One region of the Streptomyces sp. ActVer genome, then DNA from elsewhere that is predicted to be linked to it. Evidence: riboswitches for the same ligand, from Rfam matches in the RefSeq annotation. Region 1 holds a riboswitch; each other region holds the start of a gene.
What was found. A riboswitch is a leader RNA that binds a small molecule or an ion and turns the genes downstream of it on or off. The one in region 1 is predicted to bind cyclic di-AMP.
Positions count from the first base shown of each region.

Region 2: it holds a riboswitch for cyclic di-AMP, as region 1 does, so the genes downstream of both, O3Q52_RS26415 (C40 family peptidase) here and O3Q52_RS41745 (M23 family metallopeptidase) in region 1, are expected to answer to the same signal.
Region 3: it holds a riboswitch for cyclic di-AMP, as region 1 does, so the genes downstream of both, O3Q52_RS24775 (C40 family peptidase) here and O3Q52_RS41745 (M23 family metallopeptidase) in region 1, are expected to answer to the same signal.
Region 4: it holds a riboswitch for cyclic di-AMP, as region 1 does, so the genes downstream of both, O3Q52_RS18335 (LysM peptidoglycan-binding domain-containing M23 family metallopeptidase) here and O3Q52_RS41745 (M23 family metallopeptidase) in region 1, are expected to answer to the same signal.

Region 1 covers NZ_JAPWHT010000407.1:3,246-8,909, forward strand. The annotation lists gene O3Q52_RS41725 (MarR family winged helix-turn-helix transcriptional regulator) at 1-6, opposite strand, end outside; gene O3Q52_RS41730 (dihydrofolate reductase family protein) at 155-1,294, shown strand; tRNA gene O3Q52_RS41735 (tRNA-Met) at 1,443-1,516, shown strand; gene O3Q52_RS41740 (PP2C family protein-serine/threonine phosphatase) at 1,672-2,790, shown strand; cyclic di-AMP (ydaO/yuaA leader) riboswitch at 3,108-3,263, shown strand; gene O3Q52_RS41745 (M23 family metallopeptidase) at 3,275-4,324, shown strand; partial or broken gene O3Q52_RS41750 (aldo/keto reductase) at 4,464-4,757, shown strand; gene O3Q52_RS41755 (PrsW family intramembrane metalloprotease) at 4,848-5,664, opposite strand, start outside.
Region 2 covers NZ_JAPWHT010000173.1:11,168-16,831, forward strand. The annotation lists gene O3Q52_RS26405 (tetratricopeptide repeat protein) at 1-1,025, shown strand, start outside; gene O3Q52_RS26410 (DUF4394 domain-containing protein) at 1,217-2,077, shown strand; gene O3Q52_RS26415 (C40 family peptidase) at 2,183-3,667, opposite strand; cyclic di-AMP (ydaO/yuaA leader) riboswitch at 3,763-3,935, opposite strand; gene O3Q52_RS26420 (Tat pathway signal sequence domain protein) at 4,128-5,664, opposite strand, start outside.
Region 3 covers NZ_JAPWHT010000156.1:10,122-15,785, reverse strand. The annotation lists gene O3Q52_RS24785 (peptidoglycan DD-metalloendopeptidase family protein) at 1-479, shown strand, start outside; gene pcrA (DNA helicase PcrA) at 558-3,065, opposite strand; cyclic di-AMP (ydaO/yuaA leader) riboswitch at 3,520-3,691, shown strand; gene O3Q52_RS24775 (C40 family peptidase) at 3,698-4,855, shown strand; gene O3Q52_RS24770 (hypothetical protein) at 4,924-5,277, opposite strand.
Region 4 covers NZ_JAPWHT010000099.1:21,397-27,060, forward strand. The annotation lists gene O3Q52_RS18325 (tyrosine-protein phosphatase) at 1-681, opposite strand, end outside; gene O3Q52_RS18330 (alpha-galactosidase) at 852-2,933, shown strand; cyclic di-AMP (ydaO/yuaA leader) riboswitch at 3,229-3,393, shown strand; gene O3Q52_RS18335 (LysM peptidoglycan-binding domain-containing M23 family metallopeptidase) at 3,398-4,336, shown strand; gene O3Q52_RS18340 (DUF6250 domain-containing protein) at 4,533-5,252, shown strand; partial or broken gene O3Q52_RS18345 (SGNH/GDSL hydrolase family protein) at 5,399-5,664, shown strand, end outside.

The sequences.
Region 1 (5,664 bases):
CGTCATGCCCCCAGTGTAGGTTTGTTTCAAACTTGAACCAAGCCCGGATCGGCGACCGGGCGACACCGGCCCGCCGTCTGGGCGAGCCCCGCCTCTGCCTCCGAAAGAGCCCGCCATCCCGACAGCCCGCCAGAGCCCGAAAGCGAGCGCGTCCATGCCTCACCCCTACGTCCTGTTGTCCGCCGCCGTCTCCCTCGACGGCTGCCTGGACGACACCGGCCCCGGACGGCTGCTGCTCTCCGGACCGGCCGACTTCGACCGGGTCGACGAGGTACGGGCCGAGTCCGACGCGATCCTCGTCGGCGCGGGCACCCTGCGCGCCGACAACCCCCGGCTCCTTGTGAACTCCGCCGAGCGCCGCGCGGCCCGGGTCGCCGCCGGACGGCCGGAGTACCCGCTGAAGGTCACCGTCAGCGGCAGCGGCGACCTCGACCCCGACGCCAACTTCTGGTCCACGGGCGGCGAGAAGATCGTCTACACGACCGACGAGGGGGCCGCCAAGGCCGGTGACGCGTTGCGCGGGCTCGGCGTCGATGTCGTCTCCGTCGGCCCGGACGTCGACTGGCGGGCCGTACTCACCCACCTTCACGACGTCCGCGGCGTACGGCGGCTCATGGTCGAGGGCGGCGGCCGCGTCCACACCCAGCTTCTGAGCCAGGGCCTCGCCGACGAACTGCAGCTCGCCCTCGCGCCCCTCGTCGTGGGGGAGCCGGACGCGCCCCGGCTGTTCGGACCCGGCGACTACCCGGGCGGCCCCCGCAACCGGCTGCGGCTGGTCGAGACGCGGCCCGTGGGGGACGTCGTCCTCATGCGGTACGTCCCCACCGCGCCCGGCACCGGGAACGTACCCTCCGCCGCCGACCACCGATGGCTCGCGCTCGCCTGCGAACTGGCCGCCGAGTGTCCGCCCTCGCGGACCGCGTTCAGCGTCGGCGCGGTCGTCGTCGCGGCCGACGGTACGGAGCTGGCCCGGGGGTACTCCCGAGAGGCTGACCCTGTGTCGCACGCGGAGGAGGCCGCGCTCGCCAAGGTCGAGCCGGGTGATCCGCGGCTCGCGGCCGCCACCGTCTACAGCAGCCTGGAGCCGTGCGCCCGCCGCGCGTCCCGGCCCGCGCCCTGCGCCCGGCTGATCCTCGACGCGGGCGTACGCAGGGTCGTGACCGCCTGGCGGGAGCCGGACACCTTCGTGGCGGGCGCGGACGGGAGCGGGCTGCTGGCCGCGTCCGGCGCCGACGTCCTGGTGCTCCCGGAGTACGAGGCCGACGCGAAGGCCCCCAACCGTCATCTGGCCTGACCGGCGCGTTTCCCGTCGGTACGGCCGACGGGCAGGGCCGACCCGTATCGCCGATCGTCATTTTTCGTACCAAACCACCCGGTGAAGCGCGGGCGAAGTTAACGCGTGTGCTTCGGGTCCCGCAGATGGCGTACAGTGGTCTTAACGACGCGGGGTGGAGCAGCTCGGTAGCTCGCTGGGCTCATAACCCAGAGGTCGCAGGTTCAAATCCTGTCCCCGCTACTGAAGGCCCGAGGCCGGAATCCGATCAAGGATTCCGGCCTCAGGTGTTTTCCCGGGTGTTTTCTTCAGGCGCTTTCCCGGGTGTTCCCAGGTGGCTTCACCCGCCCGGTCCTCGTCCGCTCGCCCGCCACCCCCGCTCCCGGAAGCCTGGACAGGTGGAGGAGCAGGAGTCGGTGCGGGTCGAGCCCGTGGACGTCGAGCCCGTGGAGAGGACCGCCTCGTACCAGCGCACCCTCGTCCGCGTGCTGCCGGCGCTGCTGATCGTCGCCGGTGTCTGTTACGACCTCCTCACCCCGCAGGACTTCACCGCGGCTCCCTTCTTCACGGCCGCGGTGCTCATCGCCGCACCCCTCTTCTCGCTCGGCGCCACGGTGTGGACGGGAATCGCGGCGACCGTGGGCATGGCTCTCGTGCATCTCAAGTTCGCCTTCGACGCGGGTGCGGTCACAGAGGTCCTCACCGTGGCCACGGCCGCCGTGCTCGCCGTCGGCATCAACCGGCTCGTGGGACGCGGCAACGCGCGCCTCGCCACCGCCCGCGAGATCGCGGAGGCCGCCCAGCGGGCCGTACTGCCCGAACCGGCCGCGCGGATCGGCGGTCTTGAGATCGCGGCACGGTACGAGGCCGCGCAGGAGGGCGCGTTCATCGGGGGCGACCTGTACGCCGTGCAGGACACCCCGCACGGCGTACGGCTCCTCGTGGGCGACGTACGGGGCAAGGGCATGGGGGCGGTCGGCGTCGTCGCCGTACTCATCGGGGCCTTCCGGGAGGCCGCCGAGCAGGAGGCCAGCCTGGAGGCGGTCGCGCAGCGGCTGGAGCGGGCGCTCGCGCGCGAAGGTGTCCGGCGCGACATCATCGCGGTCTTCGAGGACTTCACCACCGCCGTGCTCGCCGAGATCCCGCACGGCACCCCGGTCGTACGCCTCGTGAACCGCGGCCACCCCGGGCCCCTCCTGCTGTACGGCGACGGAGAGGTACGTACGCTCGCCGCGCCGGAGCCCGCGCTGCCGCTCGGGACCGGGGAGTTGGGGGCCTGGCCCGACCGAGGACAGGAGGAGGAGTTCCCCGGCGGGGCCATGCTGCTCTTCCACACGGACGGGCTCTCCGAGGCGCGGGACCGGCGAGACGTCTTCTACGATCCGGCGCGACGGCTGTCCGGGCGGGTCTTTCCCGGGCCCGACGCGTTGCTCACCGCGGTACTGGACGACGTCCTGCGGCACACCGGGGGCGGGGCGACCGACGACATGGCTCTGCTTGCGGTGCGGCGGCCGTGAGGGCGCAGTCGTGAGGGCACGGTCGTGGTGATTGCGTGACGGTCGTGAGTGCGGCGGCCGTGAGATGCGTCGCTCTTTCGGAGACCCATGTCACTGCTGGTAGTCGAACGGCGTCCCTCCGCTCAACAGCTGACGCACCATCAACAGGACTCCTGTTCCTGAATGTCGATCAACTCGCCCGATTTACCCCGCTCGTGACCTGTAAGTCCGGGCCAAGGGTCGTAACGATCATCAGGAACAGCTTGGAATCCGGTGCCCGGGTCTATTAACGTTCGATAACGCAGCGCGGTCGTCCCAGCCGTCACAAGAGTCGGCTCCGTGCGCACGCGCCGAATCCCGCAAGGGAACCGGGGAACCATCACTTGGGGTGAATCGCTCGTCTTCGCGGTGTAGCGCACCGCGGTTGACGCGCGTAGGAGACCTTCCTGCTCCGAACCCGTCAGCTAACCCGGTAGGCGAGAAGGAAGGAAAGGAGTGCGCCCACGTGGCGTCCAACCGGTCTGCCCTCACACCCTCGTTCGTTCCGGATGAGTTGACGGGTGAGTCCTCGGGTGAGAAGAAGCCCGACACATTCGCCTACGGCGCTCGTAAGGACGAGGAGACGTGGGAGGTCTGGAATCCCAGCGCGGAGACCGTCCTTCCGGTCCGCGGCCGGCACCGCGTCGCCAAGCAGCGCGGCGGCGGACTCGCCCGTAGCTCGACCGTTCTGGGCGTCGGTGTCATAGCCGCCGTCGGTGCGGGTGGCATGGCCACCGCGCAGACCGGCAAGCCCCCGGTGTCGATCTCGATCCCCGACCTGCCGAACGTCGGCTCGCCGTTCTCGGACGACGACGCCCCCGAGGGCTCCAGCACCCCGATCACCGCCGTCGGCCTCACCGCTGCCGACGCCGAGCAGGGCAACTCGGATGCCGGCGAGGCCCTGCGCGCCCGCATCATGCTCCAGGCCGAGCAGCAGCAGGACCAGGTGGACCGCGAGGCCCAGGAGGCCGCCGAGGCCGCCGCCGCGAAGAAGGCAGCCACGCTGGCCGCCAAGGAGAGGGACGCCGCCGAGGCCAAGGTCGCCGCCGCCAAGAAGAAGGCCGACCAGGAGGCCAAGGAGAAGGCCGAGGCCGCGCGCCTCGCCGAGCTCGCCAAGCAGTTCACGCTGCCCACCTCCTCGTACACGATCACCTCGACCTACGGTCAGACCGGCTCGCTGTGGTCCTCCGGCCAGCACACGGGTCTGGACTTCGCCTCTCCCACGGGTACGCCGATCAAGGCCGTTTCCAGCGGCACGATCAAGGAAGCGGGCTGGAGCGGGTCGTACGGCTACCGCACGATCCTGGAGCTCGAAGACGGTACGGAGCTGTGGTTCGCCCACCAGTCGTCGATCAGCGTGAGCGCCGGGCAGAAGGTCAGCACGGGTGACGTCATCGGCCGCGTGGGCGCGACCGGCAACGTCACCGGGGCGCACCTCCACCTTGAGGTCTACACCAGCGGTGGCGACGGCATCGACCCGATGGCGTGGCTGCGGGGCAAGGGGCTCACCCCGTAAGAAGGGTCTGAGAGGTTCCTGGGTGCGGAATACGGCCGTCCGGTACGGCCGTTGACCCACCCATGACCTCTCTCCGCAAGCTGGGTTCGTCCGACCTGGAAGTTTTTCCGCTCTCCCTCGGCGGCAACGTCTTCGGCTCCTCACCGGCAAGTACCGGGCGGGTGCCGTCGTCGACAGCGCGCGGGCCGGGTCCGCGGGTGCGCATCTGGAGTCGGAGCGGGGGCCGCGGGTGCTGGCCGCGCTCGACGAGGTCGCGCGGGAGCGTGGGGTCGAGGCCGCCACCGTGGCTCTGGCCTGGCTGGCGTCCCGGCCGACCGTCGTCGCGCCCATCGCCAGCGCTCGTACGGTGGAGCAGCTTCCGGCGTTGCTGGGGGTGGCCGGGCTTGTCCTCACGGAGGGGGAGTTGGGGAGGCTGACCTCGGCTTCTGGCTGAGGGGCGGGGCGGGACTGGGGGTGGGGTTTCGTCTGGGGTGGGGGTGCGGTTGCGCTCTTGGGTTCGTGTTGTGGTTTGGGGCTGCGCCTATTAAGAGCGGTACGGGTTGTACGTGTACTGCGTTGGCGCTGGGTAGCCCTGCCACTGCGGTGCCACCGGTGCCGGAGCCGTCGCCCGGGCCGCGTACAGGAGAGCCGGGCGGGCCGGTTCTCGGCGCGTCCACAGTTCGTGGAGCAGCTCCCGTTCCCGTACGACGAAGTCGGCGCCCGCGCGGCCCTTGCGGCCCCGGTGGCGCAGGAACGCCAGCGACGTCGCGTACGCCTCGTACTCCGCGACCGCCCTGCCCGCCGCGCGACCGCCGTGGTGCGTGGCGTACTCGCGGGCCAGCCGCCGTGCCTTCATCGAGCCGAGGACGTACGGCTCCGGTGCCGTGAGCCAGCCCGCCATCGCGTACGCGGGGAGTTCGTCGCGGATCGTGCCCAGTTCGCGCTGGCGGGTCCAGATGACCAGCCAGGTCAGCAGGCCGAACGCCGGGACCATGAAGGCCGCGTAGACCGTGAAGAAGCCGTACTCGCCGAACGTCGACGAGCCGTTCCACATCGCGTGCATGCCCATCGCCAGCAGCAGCCCGATGATCGGGAGCAGTACTCGGCGTACCTGGTGGCGGTCCGCGGACAGCGCCGCGATGCCGAAGCCGATGCCCGTGAGCACGGTGAACAGCGGATGCGCGAACGGCGACATGATCACGCGTACGAAGAAGGTCGCCGCCGTGACGGAGGCGATGCCGCTGCCGCCGCTGAGCTGGTCCGTGCCGAACGCCGTGCCGAGGTACAGGATGTTCTCGGTGAACGCGAAGCCGGTCGCCGTGACGCCGGCTATCACCACGCCGTCCAGGATTCCCGTGAAC
Region 2 (5,664 bases), on a different contig from region 1:
GTGACGCGGCCGCGGCACGGGCCTGGCTGGACGCCGAGCGGCCGACGCTGGCCGCCGTCTGCGCGGTGGCCGCGGACCGTGGCAGTCCCCGGCACGCCGTCCGCCTGGCCGCTCTTCTCTTCCGCCACCTCGACTCCGGTCACCACACCGTGGCGCTGGAGATCCACCGCCACGCCCTGCGGGCCGCCGAGACGCTCGGTGACCTGGCCGGACAGGCCCACGCACTGACTAACCTCGGGGTCGTGCACTGGCGGCTCGCCGACGCGGGATCGGCCGAGGACCATCTCGTACGGGCCCTCGAACTGCACCTCCGGACGGGCGACCGCGCCGGGCGGGCGAGAACCCTGTCCAACCTCGGCAACGTCCACTGGCGTCTCGGCAGCCTCCGCGACGCGGCGCACGACCATCAACAGGCCCTCGCCCTCTACCGGGAGACCGACGACCAGGTGGGCCAGGCGCGCACGCTCACGAACCTCGGCAATGTGTGTCTGCGGCTGGGCGAGTACGAGCAGGCGGCCGACCACCAGCGGCAGGCGCTCGCCCTGCACGATCTGACCGGAGACCGGATCGGCCGCGCCCGCACCCTCTCCCACCTCGGCAACGCCCTTCTGCGGCTGGGCCGTTCGGAGTCCGCGGCCGAATGCCAGGAGCAGGCCCTCACGCTCTTCCGGCAGTTGGGGCACCACGGCGGCGAGGCGTACGCGCTGTCCGGTCTGGGCGACATCCGGCTGGGGCAGGGCGAGTTCGAGGCCGCGCTCACCTGTCAGCGGCGAGCCCTCGAACTGTTCCGTGAGAACGGGGAGGGCTACGGCGAGGCGTCGGCGCTCAACGGCCTGGCCGAGGCCCTGCACGGCAGCGGCCGTCACGACGAGGCGCTCGACCACCACTCCACCGCGGCGACGGTCGCGTCCGTCACCGGTGAACACGACCAGTTGGCACGGGCGCACGCGGGCGCCGAGCGCGCCCGCCGGGCCCTGGGGCCGCGGGTGACAGCCACCGCGTCGTCGACCACATCGGGCCCGTGAACCCGCGGAGCCCCTCCGTTCAACCGTCCAGCCGTTCAACCACCGTCCAGTGGATGTCCAGTCCTGCCCCATAGCTTGCCGTCGCCGCCTGTCGATCCGGCCTGGCGGACCAGGCGGCAATACCTCTGCCCCAGTACGCGCTCGCGCTCACATCCACGCTCAAGCTCACGCCGACCGAGAGGGAAGAAGCGATGAAAGCAGGGCTCAGGAAGAAGATGGCCACGGCGGTCGCGGCCGCGTCCGCCATGGCGGCACTCGTCGTGGCGACCCCGGGCACCAGCCACGCGGCGACACCCAGCCTGCCGGCGTTCGGCATCTCGGCCGACGGCAGGCTGATGGCGTATTTCACCACCGACAGACCCGACGTGCTCAACTGGTTCAGGGTCATCAACGGGCTCGTCGGCGACACCGCGGTCATCGGGATCGACTTCCGCGTACAGAACGGTCTGATGTACGCCGTCGGCAACCAGGGCGGCGTCTACACGGTCAAGACCCCGCCCGCCGTCCCGGACGTGCAGGTCACCAAGGTCTCGCAGCTCAGCGTCCCGTTGCAGGGCACGAACTTCGGTGTCGACTTCAACCCCGCGGCCGACCGGCTCCGGATCATCAGCGACACCGGTCAGAACCTGGCGCACAACCTCGCCAACAGCAGCACCGCCACGAACACCCCGCTGACCACGGACGGGGCGACGACCCGCGGCGTCACCGGCGCCGCCTACACCAACAACGACCTCAACTCGGCCACCGCGACCACGCTGTTCGACATCAACACGACCTCGGACCAGGTCGTCATCCAGTCACCGCCCGCCAACGGCCTGCTGGTCGCGACCGGTTCGCTCGGCTTCGACGCCGGTGCCAACGCGGGCTTCGACATCTTCAGCGACCTGAGCGCGGGCAAGACCATCTCGAACACGGCCTTCGCCGCCCTCACCCCGGCCGGTGCCTCGACGACGACGCTCTACACCGTCGACGTACTCACCGGAGCCACGACCGACGTGTACCCGTTCCCGATACCCATCACCGACATCGCCGTCGCGCTCGACGCGGGCTGACCCGACCGCGGACCGGCCGTCTCCGTCACGAGACGATCAGGGGCCGTATCGGTCGGCGCCTCGCGCGCGTTCCGATACGGCCTCCGGGTCAGGTACGGCTCCGGGTCAGGCAGGCCGGATCACGCTGTGGATCGCCGGCTCGCCGGCCCAGTGGATCGACTCCTCGCGGATGGCCGCCCCCGGGCTCGGCGCGTGGACCATCATGCCGTTGCCGCTGTAGATGCCGACGTGGCCGACGTGTCCGTGGAAGAGGACCAGGTCGCCGAGACGGATGTCGGAGAGGGGGACCGCCATACCGGCGGTCGCCTGATCGTTCACGGTACGCGGGAGTGCGACCCCGGCCGCTTTCCAGGCCGCCTGGGTGAGGCTTGAGCAGTCGTACGAGCCCGGCCCCATCGCTCCCCAGACACAGGGCTTGCCGATCTGCTCACGGGCGAAGTCGACGGCTGTCGCGGCCTTCCCGCCGTATCCGGGGGTCGGTCCGGCGTATCCCGGGGTCGACCCACCGCTGTATGCCGAGGTCGCAACGCCGTAGCCGGGGGTCGGAGTGCCGTACCCCGGGTTCGCGGCGCCGTCCGAACCGATGGGCAGGCCCGTGCCGATCGGCGTACGGGTGTCGATGGGCGGAGCCATACCGAACGACAGGTCCGGGCCCATGGGCAGATCCATGCCGATCGACGGAGCCGGAGCGATTGACGGAGCGACTGCCGGAGTCGGGGCCGGAGCAGCGGGCAGCCCCATGCCGAACGTCAGGTCCGGGCCGCCCAGGGCGTCGACGGCCGGTTCCATGCCGAAACCGGCCGACAGCGGCTGCGCCTGCGGCTGCCACCATTCGGCCTCGGCCTGGCGGTAGCCCTGCCCCTCGGTGGTGGCCCAGACGGTCTCCGCCGGAGGGGGTTCGATGGCCGCCACCGGCGCGCTCCGCCGGGCGGTGTGCGCGGAGAGCAGCTCACGGGCCTTCGCGAGCTTGCTCTGGTTCCGCTGTTTGGAGGTCTTCAGCGACTGCCGCGGATCGGCTGCGGTCGCGGGCAGGATCGCGGTGGCCTCCTGTCGCGCCTGCGGCACGGCCGGCAGCGCGGCGATGGGTCCTGCGGTCAACTCCGCCACGGGTCGGGCGGTTGTCGCGGTGCCGGGTCCGGCGGTCAGCTCCAGGAGGGGTTTGCCCGCCCCTTCCAGCGCACGGTCGGGCGAGCGGTCGGGTGACCGGTCGGCCGGACGGTCACCGGGGCTCTTGGGCCGCGTCGCGGCCGGGCCGCGGTCCGGCGTCCTGTCGGGCGGCAGCACGGCGGGAATGAGGGGCCCCAGTTGCGAACGCCCCACGTCGAACCACTGCTTGGCGCGGTCGCTCAGAACGGGATCGGCGGCGGCGACCGTGTCGGCACGCTCACGCCCCGTGTCGGGCCCGGGTGCCATACGCTCGCGCGGCCGCCCCGAGTTCATCGCCCGGGTCGCGTTGTAGTTCCCGCTGACGGTCTCCGCCTGGTCGTAGAGGCTGCTGATCCGCTGCTGGACCTCTTCGCGACTGGGCCCGTCGTCCCCTCTTGCCGGCGATGCGGGCGAGGAACCGCCGGCCGAGGAGTAGAGGTCCACTGAGGTGGCGGCCGCCGTCGCGAGGGCGGGCCGGGGTATGCCCGGGAGGTTGCTGCCTCCGGGGCGCGGGGTTCGTTCCGGCGCGATGGGAGCCGTACTCCTTCCGTGCTCCGCCTACCGAGTTAGCTGTCGGGTTCGGGCGAGGAATCCGGAAGGTATGCCCTACGGCCCTTGCCCTGTCGGGCGGTTGGGCCGATTCACCCCAAAGTTCGGTTGGGTCCCCGGTTCCGGTCGCCGCGAGGGCCACCGGATTCGGCGGAGGCCGCGCGACCCGGCGAGGTTCACCGGAGGGAGTCGTGCGTCCTGTCCGTCAACTTAGCCAACATGTGCACCTCGTGTGAAGATTGAAGGGCGAAGTGTCCGATATATAACTGTGACCTTCGTCGTACCGGGTCGAGACATCGCCGGACTTCGACGACTTCTCACGGTTCGCCGATCCTGCTGCTTCCGCCCCTCCCGACTACTGCTCCAGCGAGAGGGCGAAGACATGGGCCCTGGACGACCCCGAGGGCGTGGTCAGGGTGATCGCGGTGAGCTGCTTGCGCGCGTCGAGCTCGATCACCTGGTGGAAGACGGCCGCCTTGGTGGCCGACGGCCCGGTGCGCGAGTGGATCTGACCGGTGATCACCGCCTCGGTCTCGCCGAACTCGGGGCCGGACGCCAGCCAGTTGGTCAGCGCGATCGGCGCGGCCTCGCTCGTTCCGTCGGCGTACCGGACCACCGCGGGGACGGTCACGGCCGCCGTGTCGCCCGAGCCCAGCACGTGCAGCTTCGTGAACGCCCGTTGCGCGCCCTGCGAGACGGTGATCTCCTGCCCTGCCGCCACGAGGTTGTTGTTCGTTCCCTCGCTGCCGTTGGTGAAGAGGAAGGCGATGCCGTTGTCCGTCGTCTGCCCGGTCTGCGGGAGTTGGGCCATGGGGTACGTACGGCCGGTGCCGTCGAAGTCCCCGTCGCCGTAGTACATCTCGGTGGTGATGCCGTCGTTGTCGAAGTGTCCGGTGAGGTCGAGCCGGGTGACGGTTCCGCTCTGCGGCGGTTCCGGCAGTCCCCACGGGTCGGCGGGCACGGTCACCTCCACCGGGGCGATCCGCAGGTCGGGCCGCGAGCCCGCCGGGTGGATCACCGCCTCCGCGTCGCGTGCCAGGTCCAGTTCGACGACGCCGTCGCCCAGGTCGCGCCAGGCGGGTGCGGGGCCGCCGACCCCGGCGACCGTGAGACGCCCGCGCAGGGAGTGGCGTACCCGGCAGGGCTCCCCGGCGAGGCTGCGTACGCGGACCCAGCGGGTGGTGCCGCCCCGGCGGACGGCGCTGACGAGGAACGCGCCCTGGGTGCGGAAGTCGTGCAGCGTGACGTCCCGCCAGGCACCCGGGACGGCCGGGAAGACGCGGATCGTGTCGCCCCAGCTCTGGCAGAGCATGTCGTGCAGGCTCTGCGCGGCGGACAGCGGTGTCTCGACGACCGGACCCGCCTCGTAGTACATGGTGTTGGGCTGTACGAAGCGGTCGACCAGCTCGCGTAAGTACGTCAGCGCGTCGTCGCCCCGGCCCATCTGGGCGGTGATGGAGGCGGCGCCGGTGAAGCTGTAGCCGCGCAGGGCGCCCTCGAAGCCGATCCAGTGGTTCAGCGACCGTTCGATCAGGTCCCGGTGCTCGGGCTGTTCCCAGTTGACGAGGTGGAGAGGGTAGACGGAGAGCATGTGGGAGTAGTGCCTGTGGGACTTGGCGAAGGGGACGCCCGCGCCGATCATGAAGCCGTTCCCGTCCACCGGGTAGTCGGTCAGCTTCGCCAGCACCTCGCGCCACTTGGGCGCCAGCTCGTCCCGTACGCCGAGCAGTTCGGTGGTCTCCAGCAGGGTCGCGCAGCTCCAACGCAGCAGTGCCAGGTCGTAGTTGCAGTCGGGGGCGTTGCCGTACTCGGGCGAGTGGGTCGGCGGCAGATGCAGTCTGCCGTCGTCGCCCTCGTACAGGAAGTGCAGGTAGTAGTTGGTGCTTCGGCGC
Region 3 (5,664 bases), on a different contig from region 1:
AACGTATCGACTTGAAGGCCCAGCAGGCCGCCGAGAGGCAGCGGGCAGCGGCGGAGGCGGCCCGTAAGGAGCGGCTGCGGCCGAAGTTCGCGCTGCCGGTCACGCAGAAGGGGCTCAGTGCCTCCTTCGGGCAGGCCGGCGTCAACTGGATGTCCACGCACACCGGCATCGACTTCCCGGTGTCGTACGGCACGACGGTGATGGCCGTGGCCGACGGGACCGTCCGTACGCAGTGGAACAGTTCGTACGGGAACATGGTCATCCTGACGACCAAGGACGGCACGGAGATCTGGTACTGCCACCTCGCCACGTACCAGGTCGCCTCGGGCACCGTCGTGAAGGCCGGCGACCCGGTCGCGTACTCCGGCAACTCCGGCAACTCGACCGGCCCGCACCTCCACATCGAGGTCCGCCCGGGCGGCGGCTCGGCGATCGATCCGCTCCCCTGGCTGCGCAGCCACGGCCTCGACCCGACGTAACCGAACCGCCCGCCCCTCACACGCAAACAGGGCTCGACGTCATCAAAACGCCGAGCCCTGCCGCCATGAATCCCAGGGCTACAGCTTCTCCACCGGCGCGTACCGCAGCAGCAGCCGTTTCGGCTTCTCTTCCCCGAAGTCGACCGTCGCCTCCGCGTTCGCCCCCGTGCCCTTCACGCCGACGACCGTGCCGAGGCCGAACTGGTCGTGCGTGACCCGGTCACCGACCGCCAGCGAGACCACCGGCTTCTCCGTGGCGCCGCGGCGCGTCGCGAAGCCGGACGCGCCCGAGGCAGCCGAGCGGGAGCGCGAGGAGGACAGGGAGGCCGCCACGCCGGAGGCCGCCGGGCCCAGGGAGCCCGTGCGCTTCCACTCCAGATGCGTTTCCGGGATCTCCTCCAGGAAACGGGACGGCGGGTTGTACGAGGGCTGGCCCCAGGCGCTGCGCATCGAGGCACGGGTCAGATACAGCCGCTCCCTCGCGCGCGTGATGCCGACGTACGCGAGCCGGCGCTCCTCCTCCAGCTCCTTGGTCTGGCCGAGTGCGCGCATGTGCGGGAAGACGCCGTCCTCCATGCCGGTCAGGAACACCACGGGGAATTCGAGGCCCTTGGCGGTGTGGAGGGTCATCAGCGTTATCACGCCGGACCCGTCCTCCTCCTCGTCCGGGATCTGGTCGGAGTCGGCGACGAGCGCGACCCGCTCCAGGAAGGCGGAGAGGCCGCCCGGTGCCTCGCCCTCGCCGGCCTCCTGCTCGAACTCCAGGGCCACGGCGGCCAGTTCCTGGAGGTTCTCGATGCGGGTCTCGTCCTGCGGGTCGGTCGAGGCCTGCAACTCGGCGAGGTAGCCGGTCCGTTCGAGAACCGCTTCCAGGACCGTCGCCGGGCCGGCGCCCGACTCGACGATCGTGCGGAGGTCCTCCATCAGCGTGTTGAACCGCTTGACTGCGTTCGTCGAGCGGGACGCCATGCCGTACGCCTCGTCGACGCGGCGCAGCGCCTGCGGGAAGCTGATCTTCTCGCGCTGGGAGAGCGCGTCGATCATCGCCTCGGCGCGGTCGCCGATGCCGCGCTTGGGGACATTGAGAATGCGGCGCAGCGGTACGGAGTCCTCGGGGTTCGCGAGCACGCGCAGGTACGCGAGGACGTCCCGGACCTCCTTGCGCTCGTAGAAGCGGACGCCGCCGACGACCTTGTAGGGCAGGCCGACGCGGATGAAGACCTCTTCGAAGACACGGGACTGCGCGTTCGTACGGTAGAAGACGGCGACGTCGCCCGCCTTCGCGTCGCCCGCGTCCGTGAGGCGGTCGATCTCGTCGGCGACGAACTGGGCCTCGTCGTGCTCGGTGTCGGCGACATAGCCGGTGATCTGGGCGCCCGCGCCCGCGTTGGTCCACAGGTTCTTGGGGCGGCGCGATTCGTTGCGCTCGATGACCGCGTTGGCGGCGGTGAGGATCGTCTGCGTCGAGCGGTAGTTCTGCTCCAGCAGGATCGTCGTCGCGTTCGGGTAGTCCTCCTCGAACTGGAGGATGTTGCGGATGGTCGCACCGCGGAAGGCGTAGATCGACTGGTCGGCGTCGCCCACCACGCACAGCTCGGCCGGCGGGAGGTCGTGCTCGCTCGGCGGTACGTCGACCGGGTGCTCGGAGGTACCGACGAGCTCGCGCACGAGGGCGTACTGCGCGTGGTTCGTGTCCTGGTACTCGTCGACCAGGACGTGCCGGAAGCGGCGGCGGTAGTGCTCGGCGACGTCCGGGAAGGCGCGCAGGAGGTTGACCGTCGTCATGATCAGGTCGTCGAAGTCCAGCGCGTTCGCCTCGCGCAGGCGGAACTGGTACATCGCGTAGGCCTGGGCGAGGGTCTTCTCGAAGCCTCCCCCAGACTCCGTCTGGGAGGTGCCCCCAGCCGCCTGGGCGGCGAAGTCCTCCTCGTCGATCAGCTCGTTCTTCAGGTTCGAGATCTTGGCGCTGAACGACTTGGGCGGGAAGCGCTTGGGGTCGAGGTCCAGGTCACGGCAGACCAGGGCCATGAGGCGCTTGCTGTCGGCGGCGTCGTAGATCGAGAAGGAGGAGGTGAAGCCGAGCTGCTTCGACTCCCGCCGCAGGATCCGTACGCACGCGCTGTGGAAGGTCATCACCCACATCGCGTTGGCCCGGGGGCCGACGAGCTGCTCGACGCGCTCCTTCATCTCGCCCGCGGCCTTGTTCGTGAAGGTGATCGCGAGGATCTGGCCCGGGTGCACCTTGCGCTCGCCCAGCAGGTGGGCGATCCGGTGCGTGAGCACACGGGTCTTGCCGGAGCCCGCGCCGGCCACGATGAGCAGCGGCGAGCCGTGGTGGACCACCGCCGCGCGCTGGTTCTCGTTCAGCCCGTCCAGGAGCGCGGCCGGGTCCACGTGCGGCCGGGGCGCGCCGTCGCGGTAGTACCCGTCCCGACTCGGAGGCACGTCGAAGCGGCCGCCGAACAAATCGTCCGGAACCGGCTCCGACTCCGGCGCCTCGTCCTCGGGCGGCGGCGGGGGCTCCTCCTCGTGGGCCCGTGAGGGCTTGAGGTCCGCCAGGAAGCTGTCATCAAAGAGGCTGCTCATCGCTCTCCGAGTCTAGGCGCCCCCACTGACAGCGTGCCGCCGCCCTTGAAACTCCGCGGGCTCGCTCCGCGGGGGTGCGGGTTTCCGTGGCCGCCCACCTCGGGTTCCGTCACCCTCCGGTGGGGGCTTGTAGCGGTCCGCGATCAGGTGGCCGACCTGCGGCTTCACCGGAAGTCCCTGGGGGCCGTATCGCGGGTGCGGGTTCCTTGTGGCTTGTCGCGCAGTTCCCCGCGCCCCTAAAGGGGCACTGCCCAAAGGGGCACTCCAGCGGGCCGGACTTCATCGAGTGGACAACTCGGGCCACACCCATCCGAATTGACCAGGTCGAGTCGAGCCCAAGGCTAAGGTCACGAAAATGTATCGGGCATATCGCACATCAAACTTCACAGGGGCCACACGAGTTAGCTAAATTTTATGTGGGCCGCACGACCCGCACCGGCGAACACGCCGGGCCGAGCGGCCTCCGCCGAGTCCGGTAGGCCCTCGTGGCCGACGGAGCCGGGGACCCACCGACCTTGGGGTGAATCGGTCCAACTCCCTTCGGGGAAACGGACCGTAGGGCAAACCTTCCGGAGCACCCGCCCGAACCCGACAGCTAACTCGGTAGGCGGACGACGGAAGGAGACGCCCTCGTGGCGCCACACCGCAGGTCCCGGCCCCCCAGTCCCGTGGGCATACGGACTCCGGCCCTCGCCACCGCGGCCCTGACCTCGGTGGCCCTCCTCTCCCAGACGGCGAACGCGTCGCCCTCCGAGGAGCCCAGGCCGAGCCTGGAGGAAGTCGAGAAGAAGGTCGGCGACCTCTACCGCCAGGCGGAGACGGCCAGCGAGAAGTACAACGCGGCCAAGGAGAAGACCACCAAGCAGAAGAAGCGTGTCGACACCCTGCTCGACGACGTGGCGCGCCGCACGGAGAGGCTCAACGACGCGCGCGAGGAGCTCGGTACGTTCGCCGCCGCGCAGTACCGCACCGGGGCCGCCGCCCCCGACACCGCCTCCCTCCTCCTCGCGGACAACCCGCAGGACTACTTCGACCAGACCCAGCTGATGGACCGGCTCACCAGCCGCCAGAAGCAGTCCGTCGACGACTACGTGACGCAGCAGACCGCCACGACGGAGAAGCGGCGGGAGGCGTCCGAGAGCCTGGAGACGCTCACCAGGACGCAGAGTTCACTGAAGACGTCCAAGGCGGACGTCCAGCGGAAGCTCGCCGCGGCGCGCGACCTCCTCTCGAAGCTGACCGTCGAGGAGAAGGCGCGGCTCGCCGCGATCGAGCGGCAGAAGCAGGAAGAGGCCCAGCGCAAGGCGGACGAGCTGGCCCGGCAGCAGGCGGCCGACGCCGAGCGGCGGCGCCAGGAGGCCGCGCAGGACACCGGGGCCTCCACGGGCTCCGGGAGCACCTCAGGGACCTCCGGCTCCGGCTCCGGCTCCGCCACCTACACCGCCAAGGCCGACAAGGCGCTCGCCTTCGCCCGCGCCCAGATCGGCAAGCCGTACGTCTGGGGCGCGAGCGGCCCCGGCTCGTACGACTGCTCCGGTCTCACCCAGGCAGCCTGGAAGGCCGCCGGCGTCACCCTCCCGCGCACCACCTGGGACCAGGTCAACGCCGGCACGACGGTCTCCGTGAACAGCGCCCAGCCCGGTGACCTGGTCTTCTTCTACGACGACATCAGCCACGTCGGCATCTACATCGGCGACGGCATGATGATCCACGCGCCCAAGCCGGGGGCGTACGTCCGCGAGGAGTCGATCTACTACATGCCGATCCACAGCGTGGTGCGCCCGGCGTGAGGCGCTTCTCGTCGACCTGAGTGGAAACAGGAAGCTGTTTCCACTCAGGTGCCCACTCGGGTCCCCGCTCAGGTCCAGAGCACCGCGATGAAGATGTTCGCCGTGGTCAGCCCGCCCACCAGGCCGAACAGGCTGTTCTCGACCTTCTCCTCGTCCCGTTTCACGTACACGAGGCCGAGGATCACGACCAGCAGGGCGAGCTTCACGCCGATCTTGACGTTGTTGACGGTCTGGTCGTCGGCCTGGTTGAGGCCGACCAGGATCGCGCCGGTGACCAGCATGGTCAGCGCGCCGTGGAGCATGGCGGGGCTGAAGCGGGCCGTGCCGTCACTCATGGCCTTCATCTGCGTGAGAAAGCCGCCGAGGAGGGATGCGATGCCGATGATGTGCAGGGCGACGAAGACATGAATGAGTACGTCCATGAGCCCGGACACTAGCCAAACGGCTCCGTACCACCGCACACCGCCCCCCGCCCCGCACACCCGGCCCCGCCTGCCCTACGCACAGGCGGGCCCCGTCGGCCCCACGGGCCCCGCGCAGCTCCCGCGCCACAACCCGGCGGAGCCCATAGCACCGGTTCGCCGCTCGTTTCCCCACAATCCGCGTATCGGTCACCGCACCACGTCAAGTCGGCGGGCCCGGGCCCGGATCGTGGTCGTACCCGGTCAGGTCATGTCCGAGTCCCACCACTTCCGTACATGCCGTTACCCCCGCCGCGGTCCCAGGTTTAGCGTCCTTCACCAGGTGGCCGGCTCCCCACCACCGCCCGGGTCAGGGGCGGCATCCGGACACCACCGCCGAGAAGGGTC
Region 4 (5,664 bases), on a different contig from region 1:
CAGATACTCGGCGCGCGCGTCGAAGAGGGGGCTGAGAAGCTCCATCACCTCGGGTGAGTACGCCGAGGCGGAGGACTTGCTGCGGTGCACCTTGTAGCGGCGGTGCGTCGCGTTCGACTCCAGGTAGTCCGCGACGATGGCCTCGCGCTCGACGCCGAGGGCGAGCAGGGTGATGGCGATGGAGATGCCGGCGCGGTCCTTGCCCGCCGCACAGTGCATCAGGGCGGGGACGCCGTCCTCGGCCATCGAGTGCAGCACCTGGCGGTGCTCGGTCGTGCGCTCCTGGATTATCGCGCGGTAGGAACGGATCATCCGGTCCGCCGCCTTGCCGTCCCCGAGGATCGAGCGCAACTGGTCGATGTCGCCGTCGCGGACCATCGTCCAGAACTCGGCGCCGTGCGCCGGGTCGGTCAGCGGAAGATTCACGTTCCGCACACCCGGCAGCTCGACGTCGGGCCCTTCGAGCTTCTGGTCGGCGGCGTTGCGGAAGTCGAAGATCGTGTGCAGGCCCAGGGACGAGAGGAACTCGGCGTCCGACTCCGTCGCGTGCGCGAGATGGCCGCTGCGGAACAGCCGTCCGTACGCCACGCGCCGGCCGTCCACCGTCGGCAGGCCGCCCACATCACGGAAGTTGCGCACTCCAGCCAGCTCGGGCTCGGTCGACGGGACCTGCTGCGTCACGGGGGCTCCTCCCATTCGGCTGCCGACGCGGCTCGTCGGCGAAGTGCGTTTCTCGACGATACGACATCGATTCGTAGGCCAATGAGTTGTCCACAGGCGTTGCCGGGGAGGCACCCGGCCCATAATGATGTTGATGATTGAGCGTGCCTGTTCGGATCTGTGAGGGTTTGATGTTGGAGATCGGCGAAGACGGTCGTACGTGGCTTCTTTCGGGCCCGGCGAGCAGTTATGCCCTGCGGCTCGGCGAGGACGACGCGCTGCTGCATCTGCACTGGGGTCCGCGTATCGCGCTCGCCGACGCCGAGGCACTCGCCGCCGGCCCGGGGCCGGAGTACTGGGCCTTCGAGGCCACCCTCGACGGGCACGAGGAGTACCCGGTGGAGGGCGGCCCCCGGTTCGTGCGGCCCGCCCTGTCCGTGCGGACGGACGAGCGGCGCGGCACCGAGTGGAGCTTCGAGACGTACGAGGCGGACGGCGACGAGCTGCGGCTGCGGTTCTCCGACTCCGGGCTCGGGATCACGCTGCACTACCGGATGCGGGCCGGGACCGACGTCGTCGAGCGGTGGGTGACCCTCGCCAACGAAGGGCCCGCCCTGGAGGTGCTGCGCGCCGACTCCGCGGCCTGGACGCTGCCGCACCGCGACGGCTGGCGGCTGTCCCAGCTGCACGGGCGGTGGGCGGCCGAGTCCCGGCTCGTACGCTCCGAACTCACCTACGGTGAGAAGGTCATCGGCAGCCGGCGCGGGCACACCTCGCACCAGCACCTGCCCTGGGTCGCCCTGGACCCCGACGGAGCGGCCACCGAGGAGCGGGGCGAGGTCTACGGGTGCGCCCTCGCCTGGTCGGGCACCTGGCGGATCGCCGTGGCCCAACTCCCGGACGCGCGCGTGCAGATCACCGGCGGGGTCGGGTACGACGACTCGGGGCTGCTGCGGCTGGAGCCGGGGGAGAGCTTCGTCACACCCGTCTTCGCGGGGCTGTGGAGCGACGGCGGATTCGGCGGCGCGAGCCGTGCCTGGCACGCCTACCAGCGCGCCTATGTGATCCCGGACGCGGACGAGCACCGGCCGGTGCTCTACAACTCCTGGGAGGCCACGGAGTTCGACATCTCCGAGGAACAGCAGGGGGCGCTCGCGCGGCGGGCCGCCGCCATGGGGGTCGAGCTGTTCGTGGTCGACGACGGCTGGTTCGGGGCGCGCACCAGTGACCGGGCCGGGCTCGGCGACTGGACGCCCAACCCCGACCGCTTCCCGGCGGGCCTCAAGCCCCTCGCCGACGAGGTGCACGCGCTGGGGATGCAGTTCGGGATCTGGGTCGAGCCCGAGATGGTCAACCCGGACAGCGAGCTGTATCGCGCGCACCCCGACTGGGTGCAGTTCCAACCGGGACGAAAGAGGTCGGAGCTGCGCAATCAGCTCGTATTGAACCTCGCCCGCGAGGACGTCCAGGAGTACCTCTGGGAGCAGCTCGACATGCTGCTCTCCAGTGCGCCGATCGACTATGTGAAGTGGGACTTCAACCGCTGCTTCACCGACGCGGGGTGGCCCGGCGAGGCCTACCCGCAGCGGCTCTGGGTGGACCATGTGCACGCCCTGTACCGCCTCCTGGACCGGCTGAGGGAGGCCCACCCGGGCGTCGCCTTCGAGTCCTGCTCGGGCGGCGGCGGCCGTATCGACCTCGGGATCATGGCGCGTACGGACCAGGTGTGGACCTCGGACAACACCGACCCGCTCGACCGGCTCGCCATCCAGCACGGCTTCACTCAGGTGCATCCCGCGCGGACCATGGCGGCCTGGGTCACCGACAGCCCGAACGTCCAGCTCAACGGCCGCGTCAGTTCGTTGCGCTTCCGCTTCGTGAGCGCGATGGCCGGAGTGCTCGGTGTCGGCGGCGACCTGACCCGGTGGAGCGACGAGGAACTGGCCGAGGCGCGGACGTGGGTGGAGCTCTACAAGGAGATCCGGCCCGTCGTGCAGGGCGGGGACCTCCACCGGCTGCGGGCGCCGGAGGGCGGACTGAGCGCCGTGCAGTACTCGCGTGACGGCGAGGTCGTGGTCCTCGCCTGGCTCCAGGCCCAGCACTACGGTGAGCCGGTCGCTCCGGTGCGGCTGCGGGGGCTCGACCCGACAGCGGTGTACGAATGCCTCGAAACGGGCGAAGTCCACCGAGGTGCGGTGCTGTTGCATCACGGGTTGCGGACGGGGCTGCACGGTGACCTTGATGCGGCAGTTTTCCGCCTGCGTCGCATGTGACTGTTGTGTCCGTAATGGAGCCTTAGTTCCAACTCGCTCTGGAATAAAGGCTCCTGGAACGGCACTCCGTGAGCAGCGTCATATTCGTGACGGTCCGCTGTCGCCATGTTCACGTAATTCGGCTGCGTTTTCAGGGATTTAACAAAGGGGGAAGATCCCTGATTTACGCAGCGTGACCGTCATTTCGGTCAGGGATCAAGAGAACGGGGCACACAGGAAACCCCAAAGGTTGTTCCTGCGTCTTCATGTCGCTTACGTTCGCCATCAATCCGGACGGACGCCCAATCCTGCCGCCGCCCGGAATCCGCTCACCCACCCGTACACGGCAGGAGCGGGGGACCCACAGGTAGAACGCCTGTTCCGGTCTCCGGAACGGCTAGGGGTTAAGTCGTGCGCAAACACGGCCGGGCATCTCCAGCTCGCACCCGACAGCTCACCTCGCAGGCGCCGGAGAGGAATTCGTCATGCCCGCGAAGGGTAAGCACCGCCGTCCCAAGTCCCAGCGTTTCACCCGCTCCATAGCCGTCGCCGGAACCGGTGGCGCCGCGCTGGCCCTTCCGCTGCTCGGTGCGACCGGAGCGCACGCCGCGACTCCGCAGTCCGCCGCCGATTCCGTGGCGAGCGTCTCGAATGTCGCGAGTAAGGCCGCCGAATCGGCGCCTGCCGCCGCCGACAAGAAGGCCGAGGCGAAGAAGGCCGAGGCGAAGAAGGCCGCGGCCAAGACCTATTCCGTGCGTGCGGGCGACTCCCTGTCGAAGATCGCCGACACACAGGACGTCAGCGGTGGCTGGAAGAAGCTGTACGAGGACAACCGCAAGGCGATCGGCGGTGACCCGGCGCTGATCCACCCGGGCCTGAAGCTGTCGATCGGCAAGGCCGCCGCCTCCTCGGACTCCGGCTCCGACTCCGGTGCCTCCAAGGCCACCGAGTCGTCCGCGAAGAAGGCTGCGGCTCCCAAGGCTGCGGCTCCCAAGGCCGCGTCCGAAGCCAGTGCCGCCGGCTTCACGCTGCCGGTCGCGGGCGCGGGCGTCGGCACCCCGTACAAGATGTCGGGCAGCATGTGGTCCAGCGGTTACCACACCGGCGTCGACTTCGTGGTCCCGACCGGCACGTCCCTCAAGTCCGTCGGCGCGGGCACGGTCGTCTCGGCCGGCTGGGCCGGCGCGTACGGCAACCAGGTCGTCATCAAGCTCGACGACGGCCGCTACGCCCAGTACGCCCACCAGTCCTCCCTCTCCGTCTCGGCCGGACAGACCGTGTCCGAGGGTCAGCAGGTCGGCCTCTCCGGCGCGACGGGCAACGTCACCGGCCCGCACCTGCACTTCGAGATCCGCACCACCCCCGACTACGGCTCGGACGTGGACCCGCTGGCGTACCTGCGTGGCAAGGGCGTCTCCGTCTGACCCGACGCCAGGCACGCCCGCACGGCGTACCACTCCGCTCGTCTCCGAAGGCCGGACCCTGTGATCCCCGGGGTCCGGCCTTCGGTGTTTCGGTTCTGTGGCATGGCCGGGCGATGTGTCGACAGGGGTGCGGAAGCCGGGACACAGTGATCTCCGCAAGCGCTTTCTATGCGCCTTTCATGCCTTGGAGGTCTTCATGACGACCACACGCAGAGCATTCGGAGCCCTGGCCACCGGTGCCGCACCCGCTGCGCTCGTCCCCACGCAGACGGCGAGCGCGGCAGCCCGGCACCGTCCGGGGCGGCTCATCGCCCGCGACGACTTCCGGCACGGCCTCGGCCAGTGGGTGACGGAACTGCAGGACGGCGGCAGTGTCACCGCCTCCCGGGGAGTCCTGGAGATAGATGTGCCGAGCGGCGCGACGGTCTGGTTCAAGCGAAAGCTGCGAGGGCCGTACGTCCTGGAGTACACCGCCACACCGGTCTCGGCGGGCGGCGCCAACGACCGGGTCTCGGACCTCAACAACTTCTGGAACGCCACGGACGTCCGCTCCCCGGAGGACCTCTTCGCCACGCAGCGGGGCGGCGCGCTCGACGAGTACGACCACCTCACGACGTACTACGCCGGATACGGCGCCAACACCAACACCACGACCAGGCTGCGCCGTTACGTCGGTGAGGCGGGCGTCCGACCCCTCGTCTTCGACTACACCGAGCCGCTGCTCACGGCGAACGAACCCAACCGTGTCCGGATCGTCTCGAACGGCTCGACGGTCCAGTGGTGGGACAACGGACGGCTCGTCTTCGACTTCGTGGACCAAGAGCCGTACACGAGCGGCAACTTCGCGTTCCGGACCGTGTGGAGTCACTTCAGGATCACGGACTTCCGGGTGCGGGAGCTGCGACAACGTGCCTGATCGAGCCCCTTATTCCGGGATTGACCAACACTTGACGAGTGGCTTATCTCACCGCCCGTCAACCCCTTCCTACGGTCGCGTAGCTCACACCCGAAGGTGAATCATGGCCCGATGTGGCAGACGATTCGAAGAATGACAACAGATCAGTGATCGGGTCGTACGTGGCGGTGGGGGACAGCTTCACCGAGGGCGTCGGCGACCTTGGCCCGGACGGGGCGTTCGTCGGCTGGGCCGACCGGTTCGCGGTGCTTCTCGCGGACCGCCGGCCCGAGGGCGACTTCGACTACACCAACCTCGCCGTCCGCGGGAAACTCCTCGACCAGATCGTCGAGGACCAGTTGACGCGCGCGAAGGAGCTCGCGCCGGACCTGGTCTCCTTCTGTGCGGGCGGCAACGACATCATCCGGCCGGG